Regions from separate parts of the Enterococcus sp. DIV1304_2 genome, predicted to be linked through region 2. Evidence: predicted binding sites of a transcription regulator. Region 2 holds the regulator's gene; the other holds the start of a gene.

Region 1 (6,129 bases), on a different replicon from region 2:
GAAAATGATTTATCAAAAAAAATGTCCGAAAATTCTTTTCAAGATATAGTCTTTGATAACGAAATTCCTATCAAATGTTTTCTTAAATCAGAATTTTGGATAGATAAATATCCAAATGCTATTAAAGATTACTTTCTTTCTAAAGATATTAATATAAAGATCTTGTTACAGAATTTTATGAATAGAGGTTCTACTCTTTATATCCCTAAAAATATAACTAAAGATGAATTTTATCAGTTAGCAACTTCATATGTTGAAAATCTAGTAGAGTTTGATAACAAAATTATTGAACCAGATTATAATTTTTTGATTTTTATGAGCAAAAAAATAAAAGGGCTTGAGAAACACTTAATTGTTGATAAAAATTTGTATAAGAAAATAATAGATCAAGTTGATCATTTGACTGAGAAATTCATGTCTGATGAGCGAACTAAAATTTGTAATACTAAAGTAAAGATTTATACTGACCTAGACGAGTTTAAAAAAAGTACAAATAGTAAAGGATTTGTAGATACTGATTTCTTGAGAAAATATGGAGACTTTGAAACTATTTTGAATGAAATTAAGTATTTAACAGGTTTTTTTAATAACAACGGGATTTTAAATCTATTATGTTTTAACAATATTGAGAAAGGTTTATTCGATTTTCTTTTGTCTATCAAATCTAAAAGATACTATGAAGAGAATGAAGTATTTGATTTAAAACAAGTAGTTATATTAAGTGAATTGGATATGTTTGGAAAAGTTTTGATGGAAGAACATAATATTCTATTTGAGGATGTAATAGAATATTTTTTTTATGAATATTCGAATGATAATTTTAACCTGAAATGGTTTAAATTAGATATAACAAGAGATTCAAGTTTAAAAGTTCGTACAAGAAATAATTTTATTATTGAAGAATCTATAAGAAAACAATGGAAATTTTTTTTAGATGATGGGTATATTGACCCCAAATTATTTAATTTTTCTAATACCCCATCTTTTAGAGAATTAGGTAGTTATTTATCAAATAAATACATTTATTCCAATTCAGATGAGCTTGATCAATTGCTTATATACTTATTTACAGATCAACATGTTATGGGGTTTTACAATGAATTAATTGAGGAGGATAATTTTGTTAATTTAGTTTGCAAACATAAGGTTAAGTATAGTGGATTTTTAGAGTATCAGCAGAAAATAATAGACATTTTGTTAAAAAATAATTTAGTATCAACAAATAAGGACACTCTATATTTTAATAAAGATCAATTAATTGAGTTAGGTATTTATAAACAAATTTGGATATATGGTGTAATAAATTATTACAACTATCCTAAAATATTACTAATAGAAGATGATAAGAGAAGATATCAAGATAAAATTAATGAATTATTAGATCGTAAAATACTCAGAAGTGAATCAACATTGTTTTCAATTCCTGAAATGAACTATCTAAATTATCTCCTTAATGATAGTCAATATGATAATTCACTAGGATTAAGAAATAAATATGAACATGATTTCATTGCTGAAGATGAAAGTGAGTACAAAAAAGATTATTTATATTCAATAATGGTTTTACTCTTTTACATTGTCAAAATAAATGAAGAGTTTCATTTTAAATTTTTACTTGATAATAGGGAAGGGCTAACAACTGAAGTTTATTCGTTAGAGGATATTTTACCCTCCTAAATGTTAACAGTTAGTATGTTAAATTTATAGAAAAATTATTATATAGTTGATTATAAAACTAAGTTTTTAATATAAAAGTTAGTTTTTTGTATGTTTAGGGTACACTCTAAAGTTGCAATTTGATGAGAATTTCAAAATTTTAGTATATTTAGGTTTACGTATATTTAGATATGCGATATAATTTAAATATAGAGTAGCAAAGGGAAGTGTATATCAGCATGAATAGTATAGATATAAATAAAATCAAAGAACTGATTGAGTCAGATATATCTTCTTATAAAATTGAAAAAATTACAGGGGTTAGTAGAGTAACTCTGGCGAAATATCGAAGTGGCTCCGCAGATATAATGAATATGTCTTTAGAAAAAGCTTTAGAACTAAATAAATTTTGGGAGGAATATCAAATGACTACAAAAAAAGAAAAAATCGAGGATTATTTAGAAAATTATTCGGAAACAATGAGTACATCTATGGATGAAATGTTTGATTTGTTTAAAACGGATGTTCGTGAATTATCTCAAGAATATAAAAAAGGCGAAGCTTATGTTTACACTGTCAAAGAATTAAGAGAAGAATGCGAAGAAAATGATGATCAAGAAAAATTATTACAATTAAAAGGCCATAAAGATGACGAAATTTTGATAGATACAATCAATGGATATATGTATTTTTGTAAGGGATGATTAACAGAGATAGAGATCTTATTTCTTTGGAAAGTAAGCGAAATAAGGAATGGACAATCATTGGCTTGAATAATTTTTCAAAAGAACTAATTGGTTTTTTATCTGAAGATGCTTCAGAGGATAATCTACAATTTACTCAAAGAAAAGATGAGTTAGGTTTATTTACAGAAATTGAAGTAGATGAAATCATAAAAAAAATAAATGAATTAAAAGAAAAAGAGAATATGATCCACAAAACTTTTGAAAAAACCGATAACGAAGATTGGGTATCTGTAAAATACTTTGAGTTCAAAAAAGCTAAAGTCGAATTCGAGTAATCAAAGATAAATTAATAGGAGGAAATATAATGAAAGAGCTATTTTTAAGCGAACAACACCTATCAAATTTTACAAATATGACAATGTAGTTAGGTTTTAAAGATATAAATGATCCATATTGGAGAAGCTTAACTTTCATACTTGCAGGTGACGAGAAGCTATTTAGTAATCGACATAGTTTAATTGAATTCAGAGATAAATCAATAAATTCTGATACTTGGTTTACTGGGTCATTTTCAGATGGAGAGCAAAGGTTGCTTGGATTATCCTATAACCTATTTACAAATCGGGACTTTTTCGAGTTTGATAATGGTGATAAATACTTCATTTCATCATTGGATATTTTTTCTGGTTTAGATCAATACAGTTATGAATTAGCTAAAAATGCAATTGATATAAGATTAAAGTATTAATACTAAAAAAGTTGAAACGTTAAAGACTGAAAGATAAAAGAAACGTTTAAATCTCAATTTATTGTGTCCATATGAAGATTCTAAGACATTTTATAATCTTGTTGACATACAAGTGGCTTACTAGTTCTCTGAGATAAAATCAAATAATTAGAATGCCTATTAGTCAGACAATTAGTCTGACTTTTTTGCTATTTTAGATTGTTCCCCTTTACAAACACGAACGTATGTTTGTATAATCGAATTGAAATGGGGGAGAACGTTATGCTTGATTACTCAAATGAACCAGTAAATGATTACTTTTTGATCGATATAAAAAGTTTTTATGCGAGCGTTGAATGTGTCGAAAGAAATTTAGATCCATTAACAACGCCTTTAGTTGTGATGAGTCGAGCAGATAATACAGGGTCAGGGCTTACTTTGGCAGCTTCACCAACGGCCAAAAGTAAGTATGGAATCACGAACGTCAGTAGACCACGTGATCTACCTTATCCATTACCAAAAGAATTACACATTGTACCACCAAGGATGAACTTATATATTAAAAAAAATATGGAAGTAAATAGTATTTTTAGGCAATACGTCGCAGATGAAGACTTATTGATTTATTCGATCGACGAATCAATTCTTAAAGTAACAAAATCGCTGAACTTATTTACGACACCTGGTACAAGAAGTGAGAGACGAAAAAAGCTCGCAAGACAGATACAGTTACACGTTTACCGTCAAACTGGTTTGATCGCAACCGTCGGTGTCGGTGATAATCCACTTTTGGCTAAACTTGCCCTAGATAATGAAGCCAAGCATAATAAGGGATTTCTGGCGGAATGGACGTATCAAAATGTGCCAGAAAAGATTTGGACGATCAAAGAAATGACGGACTTTTGGGGGATTGGCTCACGCATGAAAAAAAGATTGAACCACATGGGGATTCTGAGTATTAAAGATTTAGCTAATTGGGACCCATACGCGCTCAAGAGGCAACTAGGCGTGATTGGACTACAGCTCTATTTTCATGCGAATGGCATTGATCGAACAGATATTGCAGAACCGCCAGAACCAACCCAAGAGAAATCGTATGGTAATTCTCAGGTTCTACCAAAGGATTATACGAGGAAAGAAGAGGTCGAGATCGTGGTGAAGGAAATGGCGGAACAAGTGGCTGCACGTATTCGACAGCATAAGTGCAAGACTGGTTGTGTTCGACTGTATATAGGGACGTCGATCCTGGAAACAAAGTCAGGGTTTTCGCACCAAATGAAAATCCCACTCACTGATAATACGAAAGAGCTTCAGTACTATTGCCTTTATCTATTCAACAAATATTATGAAGGACAAGAAGTAAGGCACGTTGGAATTACTTACAGTAAGCTCGTTTATACGGATTCGCTTCAGCTAGATTTGTTTAGTGATCCACAACAACGGATTAATGAAGAAAAACTAGATAAGATTATAGACAAGATTCGACAGAAGTATGGGTTTACGGCAATTGTCCATGCTTCTTCTAAGTTAGAAGGCGCACGTAGTATTACCAGAAGTACGTTAGTCGGTGGGCATCCAGGCGGAAATGGAGGACTAAATAATGATTGAATACAACGATCGAGGTCGTCTAAAGTGGGCAGGTTTCTATCTTTCGGATCACACAGAAAAGATCGATGCCGACGTCGAGCAACGAGCCAATCAAAACTTAGCCAAGGAACAGATGACGACTGAAGAGATTACGGAAGTATTGAACGCTGCTGTCCTTAAAAGAAAAGTTGTCTGTATCCAAAAGGAAGAACGTGACACTGAAGGCTACTATCCGGATGATATTAAGGGAGAAATTCATGGGTATGATGAACTAGGCATTTTTATTGGAGAGCATAAGGTCCATTACGATGAAATTCGCCACATTGAAATCCAGGAGTTAGATAAATGGAGTCAGCTATGAATATCATTCAGCAGTACGAATGGCGCTATATTTGCTATGAAGAATTACTAGAGGAAATTTGGGGATATGGGCAACAATTGATTAACGAGGTTGGCGTTGAATGCTTTACCTTTTATGTGGAAGCTAGCGCAGGGTATCATAGTTTCTACTATTATATTGCACCGTATGAAAAGAGTTAGAGAAGTACTGGGAGCAAAAAGGCTTTTTAGGGGTCACTGAAACATCTGTACAGAAAATAGCGGTAAGGAAAGTAGAATAGCTTCTAAATCACCCTTTCCAAAACTTAATGCTATTTTCTGTTTAGTTGTTTCAGTGATCCCTTTTCTACTGAAAATAAAAGGAATTAATGTGTGATAGAATAAATAGAAAGCTTTTTGAAGAAAAAATTTATTATATGTAGATCATAAACAAAAGGAGTAAAAGAATTGAATCGATCAGAGTACAAACAAATGCTGACACTGAAATATTTTTATGAGGAGAAATTGCAAGAAATCAAAAAGAAACATAAGTCCGATCCGGATTTGTTTCATCCGATTGGTAAGGATCGATATTGTCTATACTGTGAGCAGTTTCGAGAAATCCAAGATAAGCTACAGCCTACTGTAAAACAATTGATGCAGTATGAAAAAACACACGAAGTCAAACAACCGGTTATTCAACAGTTGGCCGCAGTTCCCAAAAAGGAAAAGGCGAAGCCAAAAAAAGTGTATCAAGTCTATTCTCTCTTGTTCAAAGATGGTTCAGAACATTTGGTTTATACCTTCGCCCAGGAAACTGGTTGTCGATTATTAGGGAGACAGATTTCAGAATTAAGTAAGGCAGTTCCTATCTCTAAGGAGTATTATTCTTCTATTTATTTAGAACAGGAAGATGGCTCGATTATTTCAGTAGAAGCACGCTTGCAAGAGCATTCGACTAAGAAAAGTTGGTTAGTAGCAGAAAAACAGCAAACGAGAATAAAAGCGACAGGGAATTGTTTTAATGAAAAACCGTTTGAATATTTGAAGTATAATAAAGGACAATACAGTTGTTTGGTCACTTTTTGCGGGAATACGGAAATTAAAAAAACAAAGAAATTCTCAAAAAATGGGAAAGTAGCTTTTGAAACAGCG
Region 2 (26,770 bases):
TTTTTGATAGTTTTTGGCTTCAAAGAGATTGACACCTTTCTTTTTAGCTAATAATGCACGTCTTGACAACTTACGTTGTTCACGTTTTAGTTTCTTTTCCATTTTTGACGTGAACTTATTATTATCAATCTTTTGACCGTCAGAAAGAATGGCAAAATCAGTTATACCAAGATCAATTCCAATAGAAGAATCGTTTTTAGGAAGTTCAACTATTTCTTCTTTACACAACAAAGAAATATGGTAATTACCACTTGGATGACGTGAGATTGTGGCAGATTTGATAATTCCTTTAGGTTGTCTATGGAGTTTAATCTTGACTAAAGACTTCAACTTAGGAACTTTGATGAATTTATTATCAATCAAAGCTACTGTTCCTTTTTGGTTGTTAGTTGTATAGCTTTGTACAGGATTCTTCTTACTTTTGAATCGAGGAAACCCAACGGATTTATCTCTAAAAAAATTCTTATATGCCTTATCTAAATTAAGTTGTGCATTCGCTAGAGCCAGGCTATCTACTTCCTTCAAAAACGGAAATTCTTCCTTATATTGAGCTGGTGTTGGAAAATTCATTTTTATAGAAGAATCATTTTTAGTTTCTTCATAATTTTTCATTCGGTCATCAAGCATTAGATTGTAGACCTTACGGACACAACCAAAAGACTTAGCAAAGAACATTTCCTGCTCTTCTGTTGGATAAATTCTGAATTTATATGCTTTTAGTCGCTCCATAAGACTCACCTACTCTCTATTTGTGGTTATTACCTTGATTCTGAATATACTTTTTGATGACATCAATTGGTGCGCCACCAGTTGTCAACAGGCAGAAACTTTTAGACCAAAACATTTCTTTCCAAAGATATTGTTTTACTCTAGGATAGTCACGCTTTATCAAGCGTGAACTCGCGCTTTTATAAGCGTTGATGAACTTCGTCAGCTCTGTTTTTGGCTGTGCTTTGAACATAATATGAACATGATCTTTATCATGATTCCACTCAACGAGAGTGATGTGATATGACTCTGCAATTCGTACAAAAGTTATTTTAGCAAATTCAGATATTTCATCATCAATCACTTGTCTACGGTATTTAGTTACCAGTACAAGATGATAATAGAGAAGAAACACTGAATGATTATTAGTATCTAGTTCCATTGTTATATCAGCTCATTTATTATATAGACTGATTATAACATAGTACAAAATAAAAAGGCAATATGCATTACATGTCGGTTTTCGAGTTACCAACGGTAACCCTCATACCGAACGGCATTCATCACCCACCTATAGAGGATGGGCGACTTCTGCCTGAATTAAGTTAAAAGATCAAGCAGGATAGTCAGTCATTTTGTTGATTTAGCCATACATCTTTTCTTATCCGAATGGCACACTTGAGTGATGTAACTGAATTTTTAAGTCGCCATCCTCATCCATGATATAACCAAATGTGTATTCAACTTTGACTTCTTCGTTGGTTTCCCCAGAAGTAAAATAATATACACCTGAAGAAATCGCTGTATCACCGTTCAAGATCGTATCGTGATTATCAAAGCGGATATCTGTCCAAGGCTCTAAGGCAAATCCACCATCTTCTGCGATGTCCCCACCAACAAAATAAGATAGTGCTTCATCTTTTGTTCCGCGAAATGGTACTTCCGCAGCTTTCGTTGGTTTGAAGAGCACTTGACCGTCATCGTAAGCATATAGATTTTCCAGTGTCTCAAGCGCTTTTTCTTCGGCTTTTTCGTCACTTTCCAAGCTAGCTTCACCAATCGCTATAATATTCTCTGCCCATTCTTGTTGTGCTTCTTCTACATCCGAAAGAGTAATGACCGGTGTTTCCTTCTGTGTCTCATTTGTTGTACTAGTTGTATCTTCTCCTTGGGCAGATGTAGCGCATCCAGCCATTGTTAAAACTAAAGTTGATAAAAGCAATGTTTTTTTAATCATATAATTCCTCCTCTATAATTAAATTCTAACAGAAAACTCTTTTATTTAAAACTAAAAATATAACATACTTAAAACAAAATAAATAAATTAAACGTGTTATAATTGCCTAATTCTAACATGCATATTTTATAAAAACATCATAATAAAATAACTGATTTATTTTATTATTCTAATAATGTTTTATTATTTATTTCGTCTAAATAATTTTCGTTTGTATCATTCAGAAAATTTTCTTGTAATGTTATAAACAATCATTTATTCTTTTTCTCTTATGCATCTTTCTCAATATTTGTTTCTTTACAAAAAAAGGTGGGATTTTCCTCCGCTCACATATTCGAAAATCGAATAAATGGCGGGAATAAAAGTAACTAATTCAGAAATAAGGCACCATCCACAAAAAAATTGGACGAACAATTTTCGTGGATGGTGCCTTATTGATCGAGGCTAAACACTTCTGTCATGACCTCTTCTTTCTTATTTTAAGTTTTTGTTTGCAGGATTTTTCATTCGCATTTTGCCATCCTGGCACATATCCAGTAAAGGACATACTTCACAGCGGGGACTTCTAGCAGTACAGTGATACCGTCCAAAGAAAATCAATGTATGATGCGTTTTTACCCATAAATTTTCCGGCACCTTTTTCATCAATGTTTGTTCAACTTCTTGTACTGACGCGTCCAATTTACAGATCCTTAGTCGTTTCGTCACACGTTCTACGTGAGTATCAACTGCTATAGCTGGCACCCCAAATGCATCCCCAAGCACCACATTTGCTGTTTTTCTACCCACACCAGGTAATGAGACCAACTCTTCTCTTGTCTGAGGGACCTGTCCTCCAAAATGATCAATCAGCTGTTGCGCACATGCTTTGATGTTTTTCGCTTTATTCCGATACAATCCAATTGTTTTGATTTTAGGAATGATCTCTTCTAGTGGGGCTTTAGCTAACGCCTCAGGAGTTGGAAAAGCCTGAAATAGAGCAGGTGTCGCCTTATTGACCGAAACGTCTGTTGCTTGTGCGCTTAAAATGACGGCAATCAATAATTCATAAGGATTCTTATGTTGTAATTCTCCATGCGCTTCTGGAAACATCTCATACATTTTCTCAAAAGCTTCCATTGTACGTTGTTTACCTAACATATTACTCCCATTCTTCCAGCCAATTCTTTAATGATACTTTTGGCAGCTCTTCTTGTTGTGCTGGCTGATCGATTTCTTTTTGAAGCAGTTGCTGCTTTCTGCGTTTTTGATCTTCTTCTACTTGCTGTTTGGTTTTTAAATTTTTCCGTTCCCAAGATAATAAGATACGGTCGATATAATTGAAACTATACGCTTGGTTCAATACAGCCTCCCGTAAAGCTAGTTTCAAAATCTCCGGATGATAATGGTCCTCTTCCAACCACTGTCCGATCCGTTGGAATTCAATAGAGGATAAGGGCCGTCCAAACTCTTGTTCAAATAATTGATAGACTGAACGTGTCGTTTTTTCTTGGACTTCTTCTTCTTGCTTTAGAGAGTCTTTTTCTAATAATCTTTCTAAATGCACATACGTTGGTGTCAAATCATAGCGATCCGCTTTACGTCCATCAATAAGTGTAGTTTCGATCGCTATGAAATGACCACTGACCAATCGATTCAAAATTTGAAAAACTTTTTCTTGCTTGACGCCCATATTCTGGGAAATATTCATCAGATCCGGGAATGAATCTCCTTCTGATTGTGCCATATGCAACTGTAATATAAATAAAAATTCATCTGCTTGTAAGCCGATACGATGATAATTTTTAAGCAAAAGATTGGAAACGATCGTTTGACCAGCTTTTAAATAGTTTTCTAAATTCAACATTATTATCCCTCTCTTTAAAATTAGTATACGTAAAAACAAGAATTGAAGCAAGAAAGGATTATTTGAATTTTTTTAAAATGTTTTAGTGGTTTTTATATTTAGTTTTCACTTTTCGGAATATATGTATGCTAGAAAAAAAGGCTGCTTGTATTAGTATATGCTCTCCTCTATGAAAAGGTCTCATATCTAATCTACAAGCAGCTTAGAAAATGACGCTCACGCTCGATAGAACGTTTATTATTGTACTTCGTCATCCGTTCGTAGCTCGTATGGTTGTCCTTCATACGTATACTCTGTATTCAATGTTCCATCATTTTCATCGGTATAGATCCGTCGACTAAACGGGAATTGATGGTCCTCCCCATCTGTTGTCTCATCTCCAGATAAAACGAATTCTTCTGCTTGAGTTTCATTTAATTGATTGATCACTTCTTCTGCTAATGAATCGATATCGATCGTTTCATTCCCTGTCACTTTTTTGTAATCTTCAATAAAATTATCCTGTTGTACAAAATATTCTTTTTCCATAATGATCCTCCTCTAGTCCAACTCACTACATCTGCTTTGTTGGAAATTAATTATATCTATTATTTTGACAAAAAAAACAAAGGAAAACAACTAATTGCAACTGGTGAAGTCTGCAACAAACCATTCCTGTCTCGTGAGAAATAAAACAAAAAGTGTCAATAAAAAATTTTGACCTTTAAATAGCCAGTTGAGTTCCAAAAAAAAAGAACCATCTGGAAACAATATTGCTTCCAGATGGCTTGTCTATGACGCTTTGACCAATTATTGAGCTGTCTCGATTTCTCCTAGAGCTGCTTGTGCAAGAAGATTCAAGTAGTTCCAAGGACGGTCAAAATGAGGTTGGAAGAAGAAGTCAGAAAGAGCTAAGTCTTCAACAGTCATTTTATTTTGAACCGCTAATGACATCGTATTAGCAGATTGAGTGATGTCGTATTTAGACATGAATTGTGCGCCTACGATACGATTTGTTCCTTTTTCATATACTAATTCCATCATGACTTTTTCAGTCGTTGGCATGAATTCTGGACGATAGTTATCTTCAAATAGTGTTGCTTGGACATCCAAGTTATTCATTGGGGCACTTTCTGTTGTTACACCTGTTGAACCGATCGTCCAACCGAATAAGTACAAACCAGAAGTTCCTTGTGTTCCACGATAAGCCATTTTTTGCTCTGTTAAATTGTTTCCTACTAACAATCCTTGACGGACCGCATTTGTTGCTAAAGGAATGTAGTTTTGCGTACCACTTGGGTTATAATTGACAACTGCTGAATCGCCCGCTGCAAAAATATCTGGATTGCTTGTTTGCATGTACTCATTTACTTTGATTGCGCCGTTTGGCAATGTTTCTACTTTACCTTCTACTAATTTTGTATTTGGTCTGAAACCAACACATAAAATAACCATATCCGCATCAAATGTTTGGCTAGCTGTAGTTACTTGTTTTACTTTACCATTCTCATCTGGAATGAACTCAGAAACGTTTTCACCTAAAGCTAAAGTAACGCCACGATCGACCAATTCTTTTTCTAACACATCCGTAAATGGTTTATCAAGATATTTATTCAAGATACGATCTAAACCATCGATCAATGTCACTTCTTTGCCAGACTCGACAAACGCTTCGACTAATTCGATCCCAATATAACCACCACCAACGATCACTACTTTCTTCGCTTCTTCTGCTTTAGCAATGATTTCGTTTGCTTGGTTATAGTTTTTACATAAAAGAATATTTTCAGATTCGATCCCTTTGATTGGCGGGATGATTGGCCATGAACCAGTAGTCATTACTAATTTGTCATAAGAAACTGTTTCAGTTTCGCCAGTTTTTAAATCTTTCGCTGTGACTTGTTTGTTTTCTGTGTCAACATCAGTGACATCATGTTCCATTTTCACTTTCGCACCTAACGAAGCTAACTCTTCAGGGTTTGAATAGAACAAGCCTGCTGGGTCTTTCACGACGCCTCCAACATACAATGCGATCCCACAAGATAAAAATGAAACATTGTCGTTACGTTCATAAACTGTAACATCTGCTTCTGGGTTGTTTTTTAAGATGCTTTTTACTGCTGCTGTTCCTGCATGGGTACAGCCGATTACTACTACTTTCATGTGTGTCCCTCCGATAAACGATTTGTCCTTTGACAATTTTTACTATAGCAAAATTAAAACGTATCCAACAGTTTTATGCTTGTGAATTCACAAGTGCTTACTTATCATATTTTGCGCATTTTCGATTTAAAACGCTGATAAATAAACGTTCTTTTTGTGATGTTTTAAACTAACACCTCTGTGATTGTGAATGAATACGAAATCGCATAAAAAATCGCATAAATATTTTCACCTTTTTAAAACTGTTAGTGTGTTTTCTTCTTAATTTCACAGGAGTAGGTATCCCATGTTTTTCTACACGTCACAAATGAAAGACAAAAAAACATCAACAAAGTCATTTGACCTTATCGATGTTTCAGATGTTCGCACGATTTATTTTTTGCAATTCGGACATAGCCCATATAATTCTAAACGATGATCATGGATTTCAAAATCAGTTAAGCGCCCCGCCGCCATTTCAATATCTTCTAGACCTGGATAATGAAAATCGACGATCGTCTCGCAATTTTGGCAAATCACATGATAATGTCTTTGTGAACTAAAATCAAATCGGCTTGATGCATCACCATATTTCATTTCTTGAACAAAGCCGATCGATGTGAACAATCGTAAATTATTGTAAACTGTAGCAACACTCATATTAGGAAAGCGATGCTCAAGCGCCTTGTAGATTTCATCTGCAGTTGGATGCGAACGATGCTCAATCAGATACTCTAAAACTGCGTATCTTTGCGGCGTAATCCGAATATTTTCTTTTTTCAGCTGCTCGATCGCCGCTTCTACTTTTTTATTTTCCATATAAACAAAACCCCACCTTATTGTTCTTTTATTATCATACTATTTTTATTTTTTTAAATCTACATATTATGGAAAGAAAAAGAAAAGAATTTTATAATTTTGCCTATTTTATGCAAAAAAAGTGTAAAATAACGGATGTTTCACCATTATTTCACACTTTTTATTCAGATTTTCACGTAGACTTACATATCCTGATACAATGGAGTAGACAAATAACGTTCTCCGTTATCAGGAATAATCGCAAGAACTTTTTTTCCAGCACCTAGTTCTTTAGCTACATTAAGTGCAGCTTCAACTGCGGCTCCTCCTGAAACACCCACTAAGATCCCTTCTTCTTGCCCCATACGGCGAGCTGTGATCATTGCTTGCTCACTAGATACTGATAAGACTTGATCATATACATTCGTATCTAACGTATCCGGGACAAACCCTGTTCCGATGCCTTGGATTTTGTGTGGACCAGGTTCTTTTCCTTCTAAAACGGCAGATTCGGCTGGTTCAACCCCAACGATCTTAAGCGCTGGATTGATCCGTTTTAATTCGTGTCCCGCACCGGTGATCGTTCCACCAGTACCGATTCCTGCAACAAACGCATCCAACCCATTCACACCAAACGCCGCTTGGATTTCTGGACCAGTCGTTTTTTCATGAACTAATGGATTAGCTGGGTTTTCAAATTGCAGAGGCAAGAAATACCCATTTTCTTCAGCCAGACGTTTTGCTTCTTTGATTGAACCACTGATGCCTTCTGTTCCTGGAGTCAAAATTAGTTCTGCTCCGTAGCCCTTCATCAATAAGCGACGCTCGATACTCATCGTTTCAGGCATGACAAGTTTCACATGATATCCTTTGGCTACACCGACCATCGCTAAACCAATACCAGTGTTCCCTGAAGTTGGTTCAATGATTGTATCACCCGGTTTCAATATTCCATCATGTTCTGCTTTTTCAATCATATTTAAGGCAATACGGTCTTTCACGCTTCCACCTGGATTGAAGAATTCCAATTTAACAAAAACATCCGCAGCTCCTTCTGGAACCATCTTATTTAATCGAACGATAGGTGTTTTACCGATCAATTCTGTGATCGACTGATAAATCTGTGTCATGTTTTTTCCCCCTTCATTTGCTTCTCTATTAATCATAATACAAAAGAGGTACTTCTGCGAGTGATTCTTACTGGAGAAGCAAAAAATAGAGGCATATCCAATGATATGCCTCTATTTTTAAGTTGATATAAAGTTAGACATTGATTTCTTGTCCAACCAATAATGAATAATTTGACATCGTCATGCCATTTTTTGCCATCAGATCATCGACGGACATACCAAATTTTTGAGCAATATCCCAAAGTGTATCTCCAGAGACGACAGTATAAGTTTGGTTACTACTTGTCGTAGTCGTTGTAGAGGTTGTCGTACTTGTCGTTGTGGTACTTGTCGTACTAGTTGTTGTTGAACCAGTTGATGGTGTATCAAAGCGAGTCAGATTATATGTGCTGATCAATTCATTTAATTTGTATGCGTAATTAGGATCTGTTGCATAACGTCCAGTTAAATAAGCTGTTGCATCATAATAGCTGGTTGTATTACTTTTCCATACACCTGAATAATGATAATCGCCTGTCGAAAAACTAGTAGAACGTAAAACATTCGCATGATCTTGGAATGATTCCCAATAAGATGAATAGCGACGGAAAGGTTCGTTCATCGTTACCCATTGACCATTCAAATATTCTTGCGTATTCATATATACCACAGATTGACCTGCGCTACCTTTGACTCCAAATAAGTTGTAATATGGTGCACTTGATAATCCAGATGTACCATACGCACTTTCAAGTAATGCTTGTGCAATCATGACAGATGCATATAAGTCATTGCTTGCTGCAACTTCAGAAGCAGCCCATCCGATTTGATTGATAAATGCTTGCGGATCGGCAGAAGATGCGACATCTAACTCATCCGCACGTACAGTTTGTGGTGTTGCTGTGACCAACATTGGCCCAACTAATAGGCTTGTCCCCACTAAAGGTGCAATGGCTTTTTTATTGATGGTCATTTTCCTTTTGGGCCTATGGTGTCGAGCGCTACGGGTTCTCAGCTCTTGCATTCAAATTCCTCCTCAAATGAAACAGTAAATAAAACTTCCTCTTAAACGAAACTTAATCATTTAAATTATACGTTTTATTTTATTGAAACTCAAACGAATCTTCAATTATTTACTTTTTGTAATCTTCACGTAATCAAAAAGTAACACAAAAGTAACGACAATTATCCCTTTTTACTAATTTGTACCTAAAAAAAATAGAAAATTGGAGGCTTGGAAAAAATCTCCAAGCACTCCAATCGAACTGCTTTCAGTATTTGTCTATAATTGATTGAAGACGTTGACTACATTATCTACTGTAAAACCAAATTCTTCAAGTATTTTGTTTCCAGGAGCAGAAGCACCAAAGTGATCGATCGTGATCGTTTGACCTTCGATTCCTACATAACGTTCCCATCCAAATGAAGCAGCCGCTTCAATCGCAACACGCTTCGTCACTGCTTTTGGCAAGACACTTTCTTGATATTCTGCAGATTGTTGTTCAAACAAATCAAAACTTGGCATTGAAACCACTGAGACATCTTTCCCTTGTTCCGCCAATACTTTTTGCGCTTTGACCGCTAGATCCACTTCTGAACCTGTCGCGATCAAGATTCCTTCTGGTTGTTCCCCTTTAGCTGGAGACAAGACGTAGGCACCTTTTTTAACCATATCATCCGCCACTTCTTTTGTTGTTGGAAGAACTGGTAGATTTTGACGACTCAAGACTAAGATCGTTGGTGTATCTGTCGATTCCATCGCAACTTTCCACGCCGCACGAGTTTCGTTCCCGTCCGCCGGACGTAAGACATGGACACCTGGCATACTTCTAACCGAAGCCAATTGTTCCACTGGCTCATGCGTCGGGCCATCTTCTCCAACTGCCACAGAGTCATGGGTCAAGACGAAAATAACTGGCGTGTTTTGGATCGCTGCTAAACGCACAGCTGGACGCAAGTAATCGACAAAGACAAAGAATGTTCCCCCATAGATCCGGGTACCACCATGCAATTGGATCCCGTTCATCGCTGATGCCATCGCAAACTCACGAACACCAAACCAAATGTTGCGGCCTTCATAGTGTTCAGGCGTGAAATCTTTGTCTGCTGTCACCATCGTATTGTTTGATCCAGATAGATCGGCAGAACCACCCCAGAAGCTTGGGATCGCTTTTGATAATTCTTGGATAACTTCTTTACTTGAGACACGACTCGCTTGGCTTTCACCTTCGTCGTACGTTGGAAGTTCTGCATCCCAATTCTCTGGTAACTTCCCAGCAAAAGCATCTTCGAATTGTTGCGCTAATTCTGGATACGCTGCTTTGTATGCTGCGAACAGCTCACGCCAAGCATTTTCAGCTTTTTCGCCTTCTTCAACCATCGTTTGACGGAAACGTTCCGCCACTTCTTCTGGTACGGTAAAGTCAGGGTATTCCCAACCATAGATCTCTTTGGCTTTTTGAATGCCTTCTAAGCCAAGTGGTGCGCCGTGGACCGCAGAAGTTCCTTGGTTTGGTGCACCAAATCCGATGACCGTTTTCACTTCGATCAATGTCGGTTTGTCGGTTTCGGCTTTCGCTTCTTCAATTGCTTTTGAGATAGCTTCCAAATCATTGCCGTCTTTGACCAAGATATGTTGCCAACCGTAAGCTTCATAGCGTGCGCCAACATTTTCAGTGAAGGCTTTTGAGGTTGGTCCATCTAAAGAAATATCGTTTGAATCGTATAAAACGATTAATTTTCCTAATTTCATATGACCAGCCATCGAACTTGCTTCTTGAGACACACCTTCCATCAGGTCGCCATCGCCACATAACGCATAGGTATAATGATCAACGACGTTGAATTGATCTTTGTTGTAGGTTGCTGCTAGATGCGCTTCTGCCATTGCCATCCCCACAGCCATTGCGATCCCTTGTCCTAACGGACCAGTCGTTGCTTCGACGCCGTCCGTATGGTTGACCTCAGGGTGTCCTGGTGTTTTTGACTCCCATTGACGGAATTGTTTCAAGTCATCAATCGTCACTTGGTACCCTGCTAAGTGCAACAAGCTGTACAACATCGCTGAACCATGTCCCGCAGATAAGACAAAACGGTCACGGTCTGCCCAGTTTTTAGAAGTTTTCGGATTCACTTTCAAGTGTTTCGTCCAAAGGGCATAAGCCATTGGCGCGGCACCCATTGGTAACCCCGGATGTCCTGAATTTGCTTTTTGTACTGCATCGACACTCAATGTACGGATCGTATTCACACCAAGCTGATCAATTTTATCAAACAATGTAACCCCTCCTGTAATTTAGGTTTTTTTTACCTATATTTCTACTTCTAATTTTATAGTATCTCCTCTGAAAAAGCAACGACTTTTAGTTTTTTTTACTAAAACTTGCTATTTCGGTCGTGGAGGCCTTTTTTCTTCTGGATTTCTTTCAATTTATCTGGTGTGACATCATTTCCATCGGGATCAACCACTTTCATCCCTTCAATATGATGTCTCATGCCAGAACGAAAGGCTGTCAGATATGCTTCTCGTAATTCCTTTTGCTCTTTGACTTCAGCTGGTGTCAATCCTTCTGCTTTTTTCTTTTTAGCTAACTGATTGATACGTTCGATTTTTTCAGGCGATAACACAACTATTCCTCCTCGCTTTTGCTTCTCCTACATCTTATATAAAAAACGAAAAAAAAACAACTACATCAATAGTCTTTAATGCGAACATTTGTTTGAAATCATGTATTTTCTATGGTACTATTTAGTTATCAAGTGAAAGAAGGTGTACCTTGTGGCCCGACAAACTGAAACAAGACAAATCGAAGTCTTACGATATATTCACGAACAAGTGACCCAAAAAGGCTATCCACCGACTGTCCGTGAGATCGGAGAAGCTGTTCAGCTTTCTTCCACATCGACAGTCCATGGTCATCTTGCCCGATTAGAGAAAAAAGGCTTTATTCAAAGAGACCCTACGAAACCACGTGCAATCGAATTGACGCAACAAGGATTATCAAAAATTGGGATTCGCCCAACGACGATCCCTGTTCTCGGCGTTGTTACTGCCGGAGAGCCGATACTAGCTGTCGAGGAAGCTTCTGACTTCTTTCCAGTCCCACCAAACCTTTCCTCAGAAGAAGGCAGTCTGTTCATGTTGACGATCCGAGGAGAAAGTATGATCAATGCTGGGATATTGGATGGCGATAATGTCATTGTCCGTAAACAAGAAACTGCACAAAATGGTGATATCGTGATTGCGATGACTGCAGAAGACGAAGCAACTTGCAAACGGTTCTATAAAGAAAGAGATCATTTTCGTTTGCAACCCGAGAATGATTTACTGGAACCGATCATTTTAGATGAGGTGTCGATCTTAGGTCGTGTCGTTGGTCTGTACCGTAGTCATATTTATTGATAAGAAAAGAAAATTCAGTTATTTATTTACGAGCTTGAGATCATGATCTCAAGCTCGTCTTTTCCTCTTTTAGTAGATATCTTTGTTCTTTTTGAACTTCCCTCTTTACAAAACGAACAAAAGTTCGTATAATAATGATACGAACTTTTGTTCGCATTCTATAAAGAGGTGAAAATCATGAAATCAATGAGACGTTTTGGTTTAGTATTGATCGTTTTGTTTTTAGGTATTATTATTGGTAATTTTGGTCTACGTACAGCGCTGTTGGTTTTTGTTCCTTTGTTTACATTGTGGTTTATGTTGTGGGATGAAAAAAAATACCGTCAATCACAACGTCGTCAATCCCATGAAGACTCCTTCTATCACGAAACCTATTACAGCTCCAGGCACTCGTAAAAGTAAATAAGATCGCTTCTATGAAAATTCCGTCCAAGCAAACGATGATCGCTCGTTTGCTTTTTTTTAACGACAAACTGACTACCTACTCCTTGCACATATTTGTTCTATCAATAAATTGAGGCTACTCATCCAACGAAAATCCCCTTCCGCAAACGATTCATCCGTTTGTGGAAGGGGGTTTTCTGTTCAATATTTTATTTGATTAATACTCCATCAAAGTAATCATGTCGTAGCCTTCGATTTTGTCACGACCATGCAAGTCCATCAACTCGATCAAAAAGGCACAACCCACAACAACTCCGCCAAGCTCTTCGATCAATTCGATCGTTGCTTTGATCGTTCCACCTGTTGCTAATAAGTCATCACAGATCAAGACTCTTTGTCCTGGTTGGATTGCATCTTTGTGCAGCGTCAAGGTATCTGTCCCGTATTCAAGTCCGTAAGTCACTTCGATCGTTTCACGAGGTAATTTTCCTTTTTTACGAACAGGAGCAAAGCCCACGCCTAATTCGTAAGCCACTGGACACCCTACGATAAATCCACGTGCTTCTGGTCCAACGACCATATCGATACGTTTTTCTTTCGCATAATCAACGATTTGCTTCGTTGCTTCACGATAAGCATCTCCATCAGCCATCAATGGCGAGATATCTCTAAATATAATTCCTTTGGACGGATAGTCAGGAATACTGGCAATATAATTTTTTAAATCCACTTTATTGTTTCCTCCTAGGTTGTTAACCATTTTTTTATTGTGGGAATGTCACTTAATAGTAAGAATTCCTCTGATTTGATTTTTTTCAATCGCTCCTGATAGCGGTCACTTGCAGTCAATGGATGACTCGCCGGATCTGCGACTTTCTCCAAAACACCATTGTTTATTGTAACAAACTTCAACTCAAAAAACACCTGTATCATAAAAATTAATAATTTTTGTGGAATTTTTAAATAGTTGGCCATTGCACCTAATTTATGTCGGATATCGATCCGTTCTTGCGCATGGATCAATTTGAAGAGTCGAGCATATTGTTCTCTTGTTCCTACACCGTTCAAGTATGCTTCATCAACAGAAATACCTAAAAAGTAAACTCGGCTAAAGGACCCAAATGATAAGATCTCTTTCAAGTCGGTCAAATCGGTTGGACAATCGATCACGACTAATGCGTTTGGGTCATTTTCCTGAATCCATGATTGAATCATTTCTTTATCTGTCCAATGAATGATGTGTTTTTGTATCGACTTATTTAGTTCTTTGATCGATGCTTCATCAAAAGCTAAATAAATCGGATGTTCGATTTCATTTGCTAGCGTTCGGTAACGTTTTGCTCGCCAATCAAACACTTGCAATCCTTCTACTGCAAAGTCGGAAACCATCAGCTGTGGTTTTTTGCGTCCATTCCACTCATTGATCGATAACTGTCCTACAATATCAAGTGAATCATCTACAAATTCGTTTTCTTGTGGGCCAAAACCAAACGCGACAGCATCTAATTGACTATCTTCATCCACTAAAGAAAGCTTCAAGTGCTGTTGGTTCGAACCGATTCGTTTTACATTTTGGACAGCAACCTGTTTGAATAAAAAGTTAGGTACAGGATTATCTGTTCCGAATGGTGCCAGTGATTTCAATGTAGCGATTTGTTCGACCGTCACATCTTTTGGCGAGACGACCTCATCGATCGTCAACGCAGGACCCTTGGACAAGTCGATTTTCTTTTCTTCTATATAGGCATTCATCCGTTCTTGTAATTGGGGGATATTTTCCGCTGGCATCGTTAAACCGACTGCTGCGTGATGGCCACCAAAAAATGTAAACAATTCACGCATCTCATTCAGCATATCGAAAAGATTCAACGCTTCGATACTTCGACCTGATCCTTTTGCAACGGACTGGTCTTTGATGCCAAGCACGATTGTTGGTTTGCCTGTTTGATTCATGATTTTTCCTGCGACGATCCCTAGTACCCCTTCATGCCAACCTGGATGTGCTAATAAATGGATCTGGTTCTCTTCATTGATCATCGCTAATGCTTCTGAGGTGATTTGCTCAACGATTGCTTTACGTTCTTCATTGACCGTTTGTAACTGCTCGGCTAATGTCTGAGCTTGACTTTCGTCGAATGTGGCTAGTAATTCAACCGCTGGATTAGGGTCTCCCATCCGACCGATGGCATTCAAGCGCGGGGCAATCGAAAAACCGATCATCGTTTCATCCGCTTCATTCGCACGTACACTACTTTTCGCAAACAGTGCCTGTAAGCCTACTCGCTCGGTATGACGAATTGCCTCTAAGCCTAACGCCACTAGCGTCCGATTCTCATCAGTCATAGAGACAAGGTCAGCGATTGTGCCAATTGCGACTAAATCTAAAAATTCTGCTGGTGGTTCTTCCAACAAAGCGGTCGCTACTTTAAATGCGACACCGACACCTGCTAATTCTCCAAAAGGATAATTGCCTTGTGGATGGCGGGGATGGATGATTGCATAAGCCGTCGGTAATTCACTAGGCAACTCATGATGATCTGTCACGATCACATCTACTCCCTGCTGTTGTGCATAAGCAATTGCTTCATGCCCAGCTACCCCATTATCGACAGTCACGATCAGTTGGGTACCTGCGGCTATTTTCTCTTGATAAACGGTTAGATTAGGTCCATACCCATGTTCAAATCGATTAGGTAAAAAGACTTCCACTTGGGCACCAAGCAATTCTAACGTTTCTTTCATGACGGTCGCACTGGTGATGCCATCTGCATCATAATCTCCGTAAACTAAGATTTGTTCACCATTGATCACGGCTTCTTGGATACGGCTGATTGCCTTGTCCATATCAAACATCAAATATGGATCATGCAACTTTTGCTCTTTTGGATGTAAAAACCGATGGATACTTTCTTCCTCTCGGTATCCTCTTTGCCATAGCAATTGCCCGATCAGAGGAGACAATCCTTGTTGTTTGATTATTTGGATAAAAGATTCAGAAGGTGTTGTTTCATTGACCTTCCAATCAAAATTTGCTCGTCTCACATACTCACCCCTAACTTAGTCATTATAGCAAACGTCTTCTCTAAAAAAAAGAATTTCAGAAGATTAGATTCTGACATCACTAACTTAAATAAACCAAAGTAGACAAAACAGATTCGTTTGCCTACTTTGGTTGCCTTTTAGAAATTGAGTAATAAATCCTCTATTTGATTTTTGATACAGTGATTTCTACCACTTTATTCTATTTACTTTCAAAAAAACATCAGCTATCCATGATCAATCAAAGTAATTGACGCTTTGCTTTGGTGTTTGAGAAGGTGATTCAGAAGGTGTTTGCATTTGTTCGATCTGTATTTGCTTTGCTTGTAATTCTGCTTGATAGGCCGCTTCAAGTTCCGCACGTTCATTTCGAAATTGTCTTTGTTGTTCTTCTGTCGCCTCTTCGATTTTCTTTTGGATATCTGCTTGGTTCTCTGCTAATTCTTTTGTTAATTGTTTTAATTGTTTCTTTTGTTGCCATAGTGTCGTAAAGGCTGTTAAAAATACAATCAATGCACCAATCAATGCTGAACCAATGATCACTAGAATCAATGGCGCATTAAAAGAAGCAAAGCCAAAGCTTACAGGAACATTTTGATTGTTCAATACAGCGAACACGACAATGACAAGTACAAGTAAAAAACCAACGATCACACTACCTTGCTTTTTCATTTACTTCACCTACTTTTTATTAAAAATTCCACCTGCAAAATAATCCCCAATGGTTGGGAAAAGTGCATAAAATTTAGACGCGATTTCTAACAATACCGGTTGATTGATCTCACGTTTCGGATGTTTCATCGCTCGCACGATCGTTTGCGCCAATTTAGTTGAATCCAAAACTAAGTGACCGACTTTTTCCAAATAGCTACCACTTGGATCAGCCTTATCAAAAAATTCCGTTTCGATTGGTCCGGGATTTACCGTAGTGACCGCGACTCCTAGTGGCTTCAACTCTAAACGTAACGCATTTGAAAAGCCCAAAACAGCAAATTTTGTAGCGGAATAGATCGTAGATTTAGCTGTCGCCATTTTTCCTGCCATGGATGCCACATTGATGATATGTCCTTGGCGTCTTTCTGCCATATCGATCGCAAATTTTTGTGTCAATACCATCATCCCCAAGACATTGACTTCGAACATATCGTAGGCTTTTCCTAAGTCAAAGGATAAGAAATCCTCAAAGATACCAAATCCAGCATTATTGACTAAGATATCAACACGACCGACCTCAGTCATCACCTTGTCGTACAATTCATCTACGCTGTCAGGATTACTAACATCTAGTTGAAACGCGTATGCTGGTTTTCCACTTAGTTCTTGACAAACCGCCTTCACTTCGCCGATTTGTTGGATTCTTCTTGCACATGTGACAACGATTGCTCCTTGTTTTGCTGCTTCATAACAGATTTGTGCACCTAAACCACCAGAGCCACCAGTGACTAAAACGACTTTATTTTCTAAATTCAACTTTTTTCCTCCTCTTGAAACGGAACATCCACAACCTCAAAATCTTTCATGACTTTTGTATTTGGAAAGATTTCTTGTGCTTCTTGTTCAAGTTCTTGTGTTGCTTTTCCTAGATATCTCGCACTGATATGGGTCAGTAATAATCTTTGGACATTTGCTTCTTTTGCCACTTCTGCGGCTTGATGAGTCGTTGAATGGAAATAATTATGGGCCATTCTCGCCTCGTTTTTATTAAACGTACTTTCATGCACCAAGACATCTGCGTTTTTTGCTAATATAACAGAATTGGTCGTTTTTCGAGTATCTCCTAAAATGGTCACGATTCGGCCTTTTTTATCTGGACCGACAAAATCACGTCCATTGATGAGCTGGCCATTGTCTAATTGGACCGTCTCCCCTTTTTTTAGTTTTCCATAGATGGGACCAGCTGGAATATTCAGTTCTTTAAGCTTATCCACTTGTAATTCGCCTTTGTGATCATGCTCAACGATCCGATATCCGTAGCTTTCGATGCCATGGCTTAATTTTTTTGCATACACAGAAAAGTGTGCGTCTTCAAAAATAGCTTGATCTTCTGATAAATCAATAAAAACAAGGGGGTAGCCTAATTTTGTTTGAGAAATCGTCAGCGCATTGCGTACAAATGCTTCCGTTCCTTTAGGGCCATAGATTTCTAATGGTGTTTCGCCCCCCTGAAAAGAGCGACTACTGATTAAACCTGGCAAACCAAAAATATGATCCCCATGGAGATGAGTGATAAATATTTTTTCTATTTTTCTTGGACGGATATTTGTTCGTAGAATCTGCATTTGCGTGCCTTCCCCACAATCAAACAACCAAATCTCATTTCGCTCGTCCAAAAGTTTCAATGCGATACTTGAGACATTTCGATGTTTAGCAGGAACCCCTGCGCCTGTACCTAAAAATTCTAGTTCCATAATTTACCTAACTTTCTATTCATTCTTATTAATTCTAGGGTAAAATCAGCCGACAATCAACTGAAATTCGCAGGATTATTTTTAGAAGACTGTCCCTATAAATGAAAAGAGTGAATAAGTACCACTATTCTTACATCCATTCTTTTTATCGTTATTCAGAAGGCGTAGTATCCTCTGAGCTATCGGTTGGCTTTTTGTGCTTTTCATCCCAATTTTTCTGCGCTGTTTCTTTTGCATGTTTTTCTACCTCAGTTGCATCATGAACGTCTTGTTCTACTTCTTCATAATCCAATCGAGTGATTTCTCCACCTAATTCCATCATCACAAGTTGATTCAATGGTCGGTTGTCCTCTTCTTCTGCGATCAAGATCAGACCGGTTGCGCCTTCACCGATCTTATTACCGACAAAATCAAACACCGTTTGTGCATCTTTGATTTCCTTCGCATCTTGGCTGGCACCGATCATTCCGCCTGCAAACCATCCTAGTAAGATCCCTAATGGGCCACCTAAAACGCCAACTAGCATCCCGATCAGACCACCTTTAGAGGATTTATTATTGCCAGTAAAATCTAAAAAGTCTTCAATTTTGAATTGATGGGCGCCATTAGATTGATGGCTGATGACCGCCATTTGTTCGCCTTTGATCGCTCTCGTCATGTGAAGCTTCTTGATTTCGGAAAATGCTTGGTAAGCTTGACTTTCTAACTCAAAATTCAATATGATCACTCGTTTGCTCATGGAGATCGCCTCTTTCTCATTTTCTTTTAGTGTACCTTGGAATAAACAAAAATAAAAGGGAAAACCTTTAAAAAATAACGCAGTATACAAAAAAAGGAGTATGACATTCGTCAACTCCTAAAATCTGATAAACGTTTTAAAAAAACTACTCCTAAGAGAGTAAGCCAAAACTTGAAAAAATGAACGATTATTTTCTCAAATTTCGCCTTACTACTTGGAGCTGAACGACTACCTAGTCACCTAGATATGTGGTGTACCAAAAAATTATTCGACAAATTCAAACTCAAACTCACCAATGCGGACCAAGTCACCATCTTTTGCACCTCTAGCACGCAAGGCTTCATCGACACCCATCCCACGTAATTGGCGAGCAAAACGCATCACCGTTTCATCGTGGTCAAAGTTAGTCATTTGGAATAACTTCTCGATCTTCTCACCTGACAATACCCATGTCGCATCTGGTTCACGATCGATCGTAAATTCAGGACCTTCTGGATTGAAACCATAGTGCACAGTTTCTTCTTCGATCTCTTCCTCGTATAATGGGAATTCTGGTGTTACTTCTAATAGATCAGCTGTCGCATTCAGTAACGCATCCAGTCCTTTACGAGTCACACCGGAGATTGGGAATACCGGCAGGTCATCGGCAAATTCATCTTCTTTGTTTTTATTTAATTGTTCTTTGAATTTCACTAGATTTTCTTCTGCATCTGGCATATCCATTTTATTTGCTACAATGATCTGTGGACGCTCTAACAAGCGCAGGTTATGAGAAGACAACTCATGGTTGATCGCCAAGTAATCTTCATAAGGATCGCGCCCTTCCATTCCACTCATATCAATGACATGCAAAATGACACGAGTACGCTCGATATGACGCAAAAATTGTGTGCCTAATCCGACGCCTTGTGAAGCTCCTTCGATCAGTCCTGGAAGATCCGCCGCTGCAAAACTACGTCCGTCACTTGTAGTGACCATTCCTAGATTTGGCACAAGGGTAGTAAAATGATACGCACCGATTTTTGGTCTTGCCGAAGAGATCACAGAAAGCAAGGTCGATTTCCCAACCGAAGGAAAACCTACGAGACCTACGTCTGCTAGTACTTTTAATTCTAATTCGATTTTACGTTCTTGGCCGGGTTCGCCGTTTTCAGCAATTTCCGGGGCAGGGTTTCTTGGAGAAGCAAAACGGATATTTCCGCGACCGCCGCGGCCACCTTTTGCTACTACCAATGTCTGACCATCTTCGATCAAATCTCCTAAGAGTGCCCCTGTTTCTGCATCACGTACAGTTGTTCCTTGAGGGACTTTGACATACGTATCATCAGAACCACGTCCATGCATCCCTTTACTCATGCCATTTTCACCGGGCTGAGCCTTAAAGTGACGGTTGAAACGGAAGTCCATCAACGTGCGTAAGCCTTCATCAACGACTAAGATCACATCGCCTCCTTGACCGCCATCACCACCAGCCGGTCCTCCATCAGGTACATATTTTTCTCTACGAAACGCAACCATCCCGTCTCCGCCTTTACCAGCCTTCACGTCGATTGTTACTTGATCTAAAAACATGGACATATTATCGTCCTCCTATTTCCTTTTATCTATTCTAACTATACTGACTACCTGAATTTCCACAATAAACACAAGTCCTGTCTATTTTATCGGTGAATGGCCCGTTTGTCCATCATTAAACTGAAAGTTTCACGGAAATACCTGACTCTTTCTTTATTTTACTGCAAGAACGAATGGAGACAAAATAAAACGTTGTGACCAAAAGTTTCAAGAAAGTTCTTAAAGTTCTTTAAGAAACACTTTGGTCACAACAGTTATTTTACATATTTTTCTAGGAAACTACTTACAGTCTTTTGATAATTCTCAGGATCGATCGAATATGCTTTGGCATGCTCTGCTCCTGGGACGATATATTTTTCTTTTGGTCCGTTCGTCGCTTGGTAGACTTTGTCCAACATTTCATAAGGAACAAAGGTATCCGCATCCCCATGGATAAACAGCATCGGTAATTGGTTTTTTTCTAATTGTTTGATCGCATCAGCTTCCCCAAAGAAATAGCCGGCTCTGATTTTTGTCATCAAACTGGTTACTTGGATCAGTGGGAACGGTGGTAAGCTAAATAATTCATTGAGCTGATAAGCCAATTCTTCGTTAACAGAGGAATAACCGCAATCTTCGATGATCGCTTTAACATTTGTAGGCAGTGATTCTCCGCTAGTCATCATCACCGTCGCTGCCCCCATACTAATACCGTATAGAACGATTTCTTCCGATTGACCGTTTGTTTCAAGCACTTGATCGATCCATTTCACATAATCTTTCCGTTCGTGCCAGCCAAAGCCGATATAATCCCCTTCACTTTTTCCGTGTCCACGCGCATCAGGTACTAATACGTTATAGCCAAGATCATGGAACATCTTTGCGTAATTTGCCATCGTTTCTGCATTGCCCATATATCCATGAGCCACAATCGCCGTCTTATGACTGTCTGTTGCTGGTAGATAAATGGCTGATAGCTTCAACCCATCCGTAGATGTCTGTTGCCACTCTTTACGATTGTCAGGGTTCGCAAACCAAGATTGTGCACTCGATTCTTCATTTGTTTTTGTTGTGCCAGGAGTATCGCCTTCTAAAAAGTCTTTTTCTGAAGGAACAACGGCATAGTTATAAAAATAATTACCCGCAAAGACTAATACGACTGTCACGAGTAATGTCACGCCGATTAAAATTTTGATCCAAAGTTTCATCTTATACCTTCCTTGCTTTTACATTGATATACTATCTAAAATTAGTATAAACAAAGAGGACGTGTGATGCAATCTAGAATAAATAATAATCGTCATTGAAAAGCCCCGTAAAGCTCTGATCGCTTTACGGGGCTTTTCAATATTTATAATTACACAATTATTTGCTTTCGATCAACTTGAAGTTTGACCATGGTTTCAAGAAATCAAGTAAGAATAACTCATCGTCTGAGATACGTCCGACGACGTTCACACGTCCATCATTCTTCATTTCTTTTAAGGCAATTTGTGTTTCGCCTTTATATTGACCATAGCCAACGTTATCGATCAATACATCCCCACGGGTCATATCTTTCGTATTATGCGCTGGGAATGGTTTGTCTTTGTAATAGATACGTGTCATCGTTGAACGCAAGATATACTCTGAGCGATCCCCACGATAACTATGAAGGTTGTCGAATAGACAAATACGTTCGTCTTCTGTGATATCGTCTGCTACATCCACTTTTAATGTAGGATAACTTGCAAAGAAGGCTTCAGACATTGCGCGTAATTCCTCTTCACTCGCATAAGCATTCCCTACAGAGATATCATCGATCAAACCTGTCAACATCAGGTGTTTGACTTGTGTTGCGATCTCAAGATCACGATGGTCTTCTAATGAGCAAAGTCCGTCTTGAGTCGGCCATGGACCAAAGTCAGCAGTTTGTGAATTTACGAAAGCCATCGTATTCAAATTATATTTACGGAATTTCTCCGAACAAGCAACAAAATGTTCATAGCCTAAGCCGGAATAACGATGAGGGTAGAAGTTATGTGAACCTAATAAGTTATCTGTGTTCGGCGAATAGCTCATGATATTGTCAACATAATTCGTACCTGAACTCATGTTGATCTCGATTTTGATATTGTATGGATTACGAGTCATTTTTGCTTCTTCAGCTCCAGTAAATCCAATATCAAGACGAATGCCGTCGGCGCCCATCTCATCAAAGAACGATAGATCATCATATGAGATCTCTAACTGTTCAAATAATGCTGGATTGATATCCACCATGACTTCCATCTCTAATTGATTGGCATAATCGACTACCTTTTTAAAGTCTGCTAAGACTTTTTCTTTATCGTCTGCAATTTGTAATAAACTTGTGAATACACGTTTAAATCCGTATTTATGTGCTAAATCTAAATATTCTTTGTCCTTTTCAAACGTTGAACGTTCAGGATAAATTGAAATTCCTAATTTTCCCATGTGTTGATACCCTCCTGGATGTGCGTTTTTGTATCCACTTACATTATAACAAACCGCTTTCAAATGGTCTACACCTTTTGCTATTTATTAAATAATTTCGCTTATTGTTCGAAAAAGTGTAGGTATTTATCTGATAATTTGCTATCATTAAAGATAACAACGAACAAAAAAAGAAAGGAATTACTTATGAAACACAAAAAATTATTTTTAACTATGAGTATGGCTGCAACGCTATTATTTGCAGCTGGTTGTACGTCGAACGGTTCAGATACCGCCTCTTCAAGTACGAAAGAATCTACAGAAAAAACAACAGAGACTAGCACTGTAGAAAGCATCGATTTAAATTCTTTAGAGTTACCTCAATTGAATACAGAAGTCGCTGATAACGAAGATCTAGTTGAAATGGTCACAACTAAAGGAACAATCAAGATCAAACTATTCCCAGAGCTTGCACCAAAAGCTGTGGAGAACTTTATGACTCATGCTAAAGATGGCTATTACGATGGCGTCACTTTCCATCGTGTCATCCAAGACTTTATGATCCAAGGTGGCGATCCTGAAGGGAACGGAACTGGCGGAGAAAGTATTTGGGGAGAAGGTTTCGAAACGGAGATCTCAAACCAACTGTATAACATCCGCGGCGCCCTTTCAATGGCTCGTACACAAGACCCGAATAGTAATGGTAGCCAATTCTTCATCGTACAAAACTCTGATGATATGCATGATGGTTTATTGAAAGATGATTACCCACAAGCCATTATTGACGCCTACAAAAACGGCGGCTACCCTAGTTTAGATGGTGAATATACGGTCTTTGGTCAAGTCGTTGAAGGAATGGACGTTGTTGATGCTATTGCTGCTGTCGAAACAGATAGCTCAGATAAGCCAACAGAAGATGTGAAGATCGAAAAAATCAACATCTTACAGGAAGCAAAATAAACACACATTTGATCACTTTCTACTGAAACATCAAATGAGGTGGGGACAGAAGTGTTCAGCCTCGAGAAATAAGGCGCCATCCACGAAAATTGTATTTCAAATTTTTGTGGATGGCGCCTTATTTTCGAAGAGGTTACTTTTTTGTTCCCGCCGTTTATTCGGTTATAGGTGGGAGAGGTGAACGAATGTCCCACTCCCTTTTTTTAATTAAAAAAATTTTGATGGCTGAGACTTTACAACTATTTTTTATATTTTCGCTAAAAAATAGTTGTTTTCATTTTTACCTTTAGTAAAACTTAACATTTTCAAAACAGTCTTAGATAGACAAAAAAAGACCATCCAAGAATAGAAAACTATTCAGAAGATGATTCTTTTTTTGTGGAAAGCTGCTTTCCGCTCCCCTATTGCCATATCTATTGATATTTTTAGAACCGCTCTATGGGTTCCTAAAGTTTATTTTTATCTTTATGCTTGCTCATTGACGATAAATGTAAATTCACATTCACACACTTTTGTATCGTCAACAAAAGCTTCAGAAATCGCAGTCCCTACAGGTCCTTTCATTTTGATGATCTCAAAATGACACTTCATCACATCCCCAGGAACGACTTTTTGGCGGAATTTTGCTTTGTTGATCCCACCGATATACGCACGTTTCCCTAGGAACTCTTCTGATTTTAAAATCAAGATCGAACCTGCTTGTGCAAGGGTTTCTAGAATCAACGCTCCTGGCATGACCGGATTGTCAGGGAAATGCCCTTGGAAAAAATCTTCATTGATCGTTACATTTTTTGTTGCAATGATCTTCTTTCCTGAATCGATCGAATCCACGTAATCGATGTAACAAATTGGGTAACGGTTTGGAATAAGATCCATTACTTCCGTTGCTGATAATGCGTATGACATAGTTTACTCCTTCTTTCGGGCAATAGCCGTAATCAATACTTTGATTATCAAAGTATCATATTCTTGATTATTTGGCAATCATTTTTTATTCATCAAAAAAATAGTTTGACAATCAAAGCATTTTACTGAATAATAAGAAATCAAGAAGTTATTTTTTTGCACTTATATTATCGTCAAACAAAACTTTTATTGAATCAAAGGAGTGTCTATATGTCTTTTTTAGAAGGAAAAAAAATCGTGATCATGGGTGTTGCGAATAAACGCAGTATTGCTTGGGGTTGTGCGGAAGCAATGATGCAACAAGGCGCTGAGATCATCTATACGTACCAAAATGAACGGATGAAGAAATCGTTAGTCAAATTAGTCGGTGAAGATGCCTTCACTGTAGAGTGTGATGTCGCTAGCGATGAGAGCATCGAAAAAGCGATGGATACGATTGGTGAATATGCCGGTGAGATCCATGGTTTGGTCCACGCTGTTGCTTATGCCAACAAAGAAGAGCTTTCAGGTAACGTTTCTGATATTTCAAGAGATGGTTATCAATTAGCACAAGACATCAGTAGCTATTCATTGATCGCTGTATCGAAGTATGCCCAAAAGTACTTAGCTCCTAACAGTGGGATCGTAAGTATGTCTTATCTTGGTTCACAACGAGCGATCCCTAACTATAATATGATGGGCATCGCGAAAGCTTCACTAGAAGCTGCCATTCGCTACTTAGCCGCTGAATTCTCACCTAAAGGAATCCGTGTCAATGGGATCTCTGCTGGTGCGATCAAAACGTTAGCCGTGACTGGTGTGAAGGATTACCAAAAATTGATCGAGTTATCCGAATCACGCACCCCCGATCAACAAGGTGTGACGATCGAAGAAGTCGGAAATACTTGTGCCTTTTTGATCAGCCCCCTATCTAGCGGGATCATCGGTGATATCATTTACGTAGATAAAGGTGTTCACTTATCTTGATCCAATAAAAAATCAGCCCTCCAATGTGAGAGCTGATTTTTTTGTAGTTATTTTTACAGCAAGTCATTATTCGACGACTTCGATCCAACCATCTGGTGCTTCGATATCCCCAAACTGGATACCCGTCAATTCTTCATATAAGCGCTTAGTTACTGGTCCTACTTCTGTCTCACTGTAAAAGACATGTAAATCATTTTTATAGTAGATTCCACCAATTGGTGAAATCACCGCTGCGGTTCCACACGCACCTGCTTCTGCAAATTGATCAAGTTGATCGATGTAGATATCTCCCTCAACTGCTTTAAGCCCCAAACGTTCTTCCGCAATCTGCAACAAGGAATACTTCGTGATACTTGGTAAAATCGAAGGCGATTGCGGTGTGATGAACTGGTTGTCTTTAGTGATACCAAAGAAATTCGCCGCGCCGACTTCTTCAATTTTTGTGTGCGTCGCTGGATCTAGGTAAACGCAATCTGAATAATTTAATTCTTTCGCTTCAGTCCCTGGTAATAGACTTGCTGCGTAGTTCCCTCCTACTTTGGCAGCTCCTGTTCCATTAGGTGCCGCTCGGTCATAGTCAGAAACGATAAAGTTCGTTGGTTTTAATCCACCTTTGAAATAGGCTCCTACAGGCGTACAGAAAACAACAAACACATACTCAGGCGCTGGATGAACACCAATGTTTTCTCCAACCCCGATCAGGAAAGGACGTAAATATAACGTTGCTCCTGAACCATAAGGTGGCACAAAGGATTCATTTGCCTTTACGACTTCTTTCACTGCATCAACAAACATTTTTTCTGGAACCATGGGCATCAATAAACGTCTGGCACTCTGGTTCAAGCGACGACTGTTTTGCTCTGGACGGAATAAATTGATCTTTCCATCTTTTCTGCGATAAGCCTTTAATCCTTCAAAGCACTGTTGGCCATAGTGAAGTGCGGGCGATCCTTCATGAAGTGACAGATAATTATCCTCAGTCAATTCGCCTTTTTCCCACTCTCCATCTTTCCATTTGGCAACGAAGCGCCAAGGTGTTTTGATGTAAGAAAATCCTAAGTTATCCCAATCTATTTGCATGTTCATACCACCAATCGTCAGTTTTGAAATATTTTAGCACTATCTCTCCCATTTGTCATCGTTTATTTTAACCACTT

Evidence for each region. The regulator LexA, encoded in region 2, represses DNA repair genes until DNA is damaged. The targets are predictions, from matches to a motif close to CNAACANNTGTTNG.
Region 1: a site for LexA is predicted at 3,308-3,321, ahead of IGJ14_RS14835 (Y-family DNA polymerase). Genes of this name have one in related genera too.

What each region holds. Positions count from the first base shown of each region.
Region 1 is NZ_CP187854.1:1,644-7,772, reverse strand. Features, by position in the region: gene IGJ14_RS14855 (hypothetical protein) at 1-1,677, shown strand, start outside; gene IGJ14_RS14850 (hypothetical protein) at 1,896-2,360, shown strand; gene IGJ14_RS14845 (hypothetical protein) at 2,357-2,677, shown strand; gene IGJ14_RS14840 (DUF6075 family protein) at 2,782-3,090, shown strand; gene IGJ14_RS14835 (Y-family DNA polymerase) at 3,352-4,677, shown strand; gene IGJ14_RS14830 (hypothetical protein) at 4,670-5,017, shown strand; gene IGJ14_RS14825 (hypothetical protein) at 5,014-5,196, shown strand; gene IGJ14_RS14820 (hypothetical protein) at 5,443-6,129, shown strand, end outside.
Region 2 is NZ_CP187851.1:1,278,618-1,305,387, reverse strand. Features, by position in the region: gene tnpB (IS200/IS605 family element RNA-guided endonuclease TnpB) at 1-729, opposite strand, end outside; gene tnpA (IS200/IS605 family transposase) at 746-1,150, opposite strand; gene IGJ14_RS06195 (hypothetical protein) at 1,370-1,945, opposite strand; gene nth (endonuclease III) at 2,420-3,085, opposite strand; gene IGJ14_RS06185 (DnaD domain-containing protein) at 3,087-3,791, opposite strand; gene IGJ14_RS06180 (DUF5960 family protein) at 4,029-4,319, opposite strand; gene IGJ14_RS06175 (NADH oxidase) at 4,581-5,933, opposite strand; gene IGJ14_RS06170 (Fur family transcriptional regulator) at 6,306-6,731, opposite strand; gene cysK (cysteine synthase A) at 6,914-7,840, opposite strand; gene IGJ14_RS06160 (glucosaminidase domain-containing protein) at 7,974-8,843, opposite strand; gene tkt (transketolase) at 9,102-11,096, opposite strand; gene IGJ14_RS06150 (DUF896 family protein) at 11,195-11,446, opposite strand; gene lexA (transcriptional repressor LexA) at 11,598-12,221, shown strand; gene IGJ14_RS06140 (hypothetical protein) at 12,399-12,617, shown strand; gene IGJ14_RS06135 (adenine phosphoribosyltransferase) at 12,823-13,335, opposite strand; gene recJ (single-stranded-DNA-specific exonuclease RecJ) at 13,350-15,647, opposite strand; gene IGJ14_RS06125 (LapA family protein) at 15,882-16,316, opposite strand; gene IGJ14_RS06120 (SDR family NAD(P)-dependent oxidoreductase) at 16,326-17,114, opposite strand; gene rnz (ribonuclease Z) at 17,111-18,052, opposite strand; gene IGJ14_RS06110 (hypothetical protein) at 18,204-18,791, opposite strand; gene obgE (GTPase ObgE) at 19,056-20,369, opposite strand; gene IGJ14_RS06100 (alpha/beta hydrolase) at 20,621-21,553, opposite strand; gene IGJ14_RS06095 (DUF871 domain-containing protein) at 21,711-22,802, opposite strand; gene IGJ14_RS06090 (peptidylprolyl isomerase) at 22,989-23,741, shown strand; gene fabZ (3-hydroxyacyl-ACP dehydratase FabZ) at 24,207-24,647, opposite strand; gene fabI (enoyl-ACP reductase FabI) at 24,858-25,613, shown strand; gene IGJ14_RS06075 (branched-chain amino acid aminotransferase) at 25,680-26,693, opposite strand.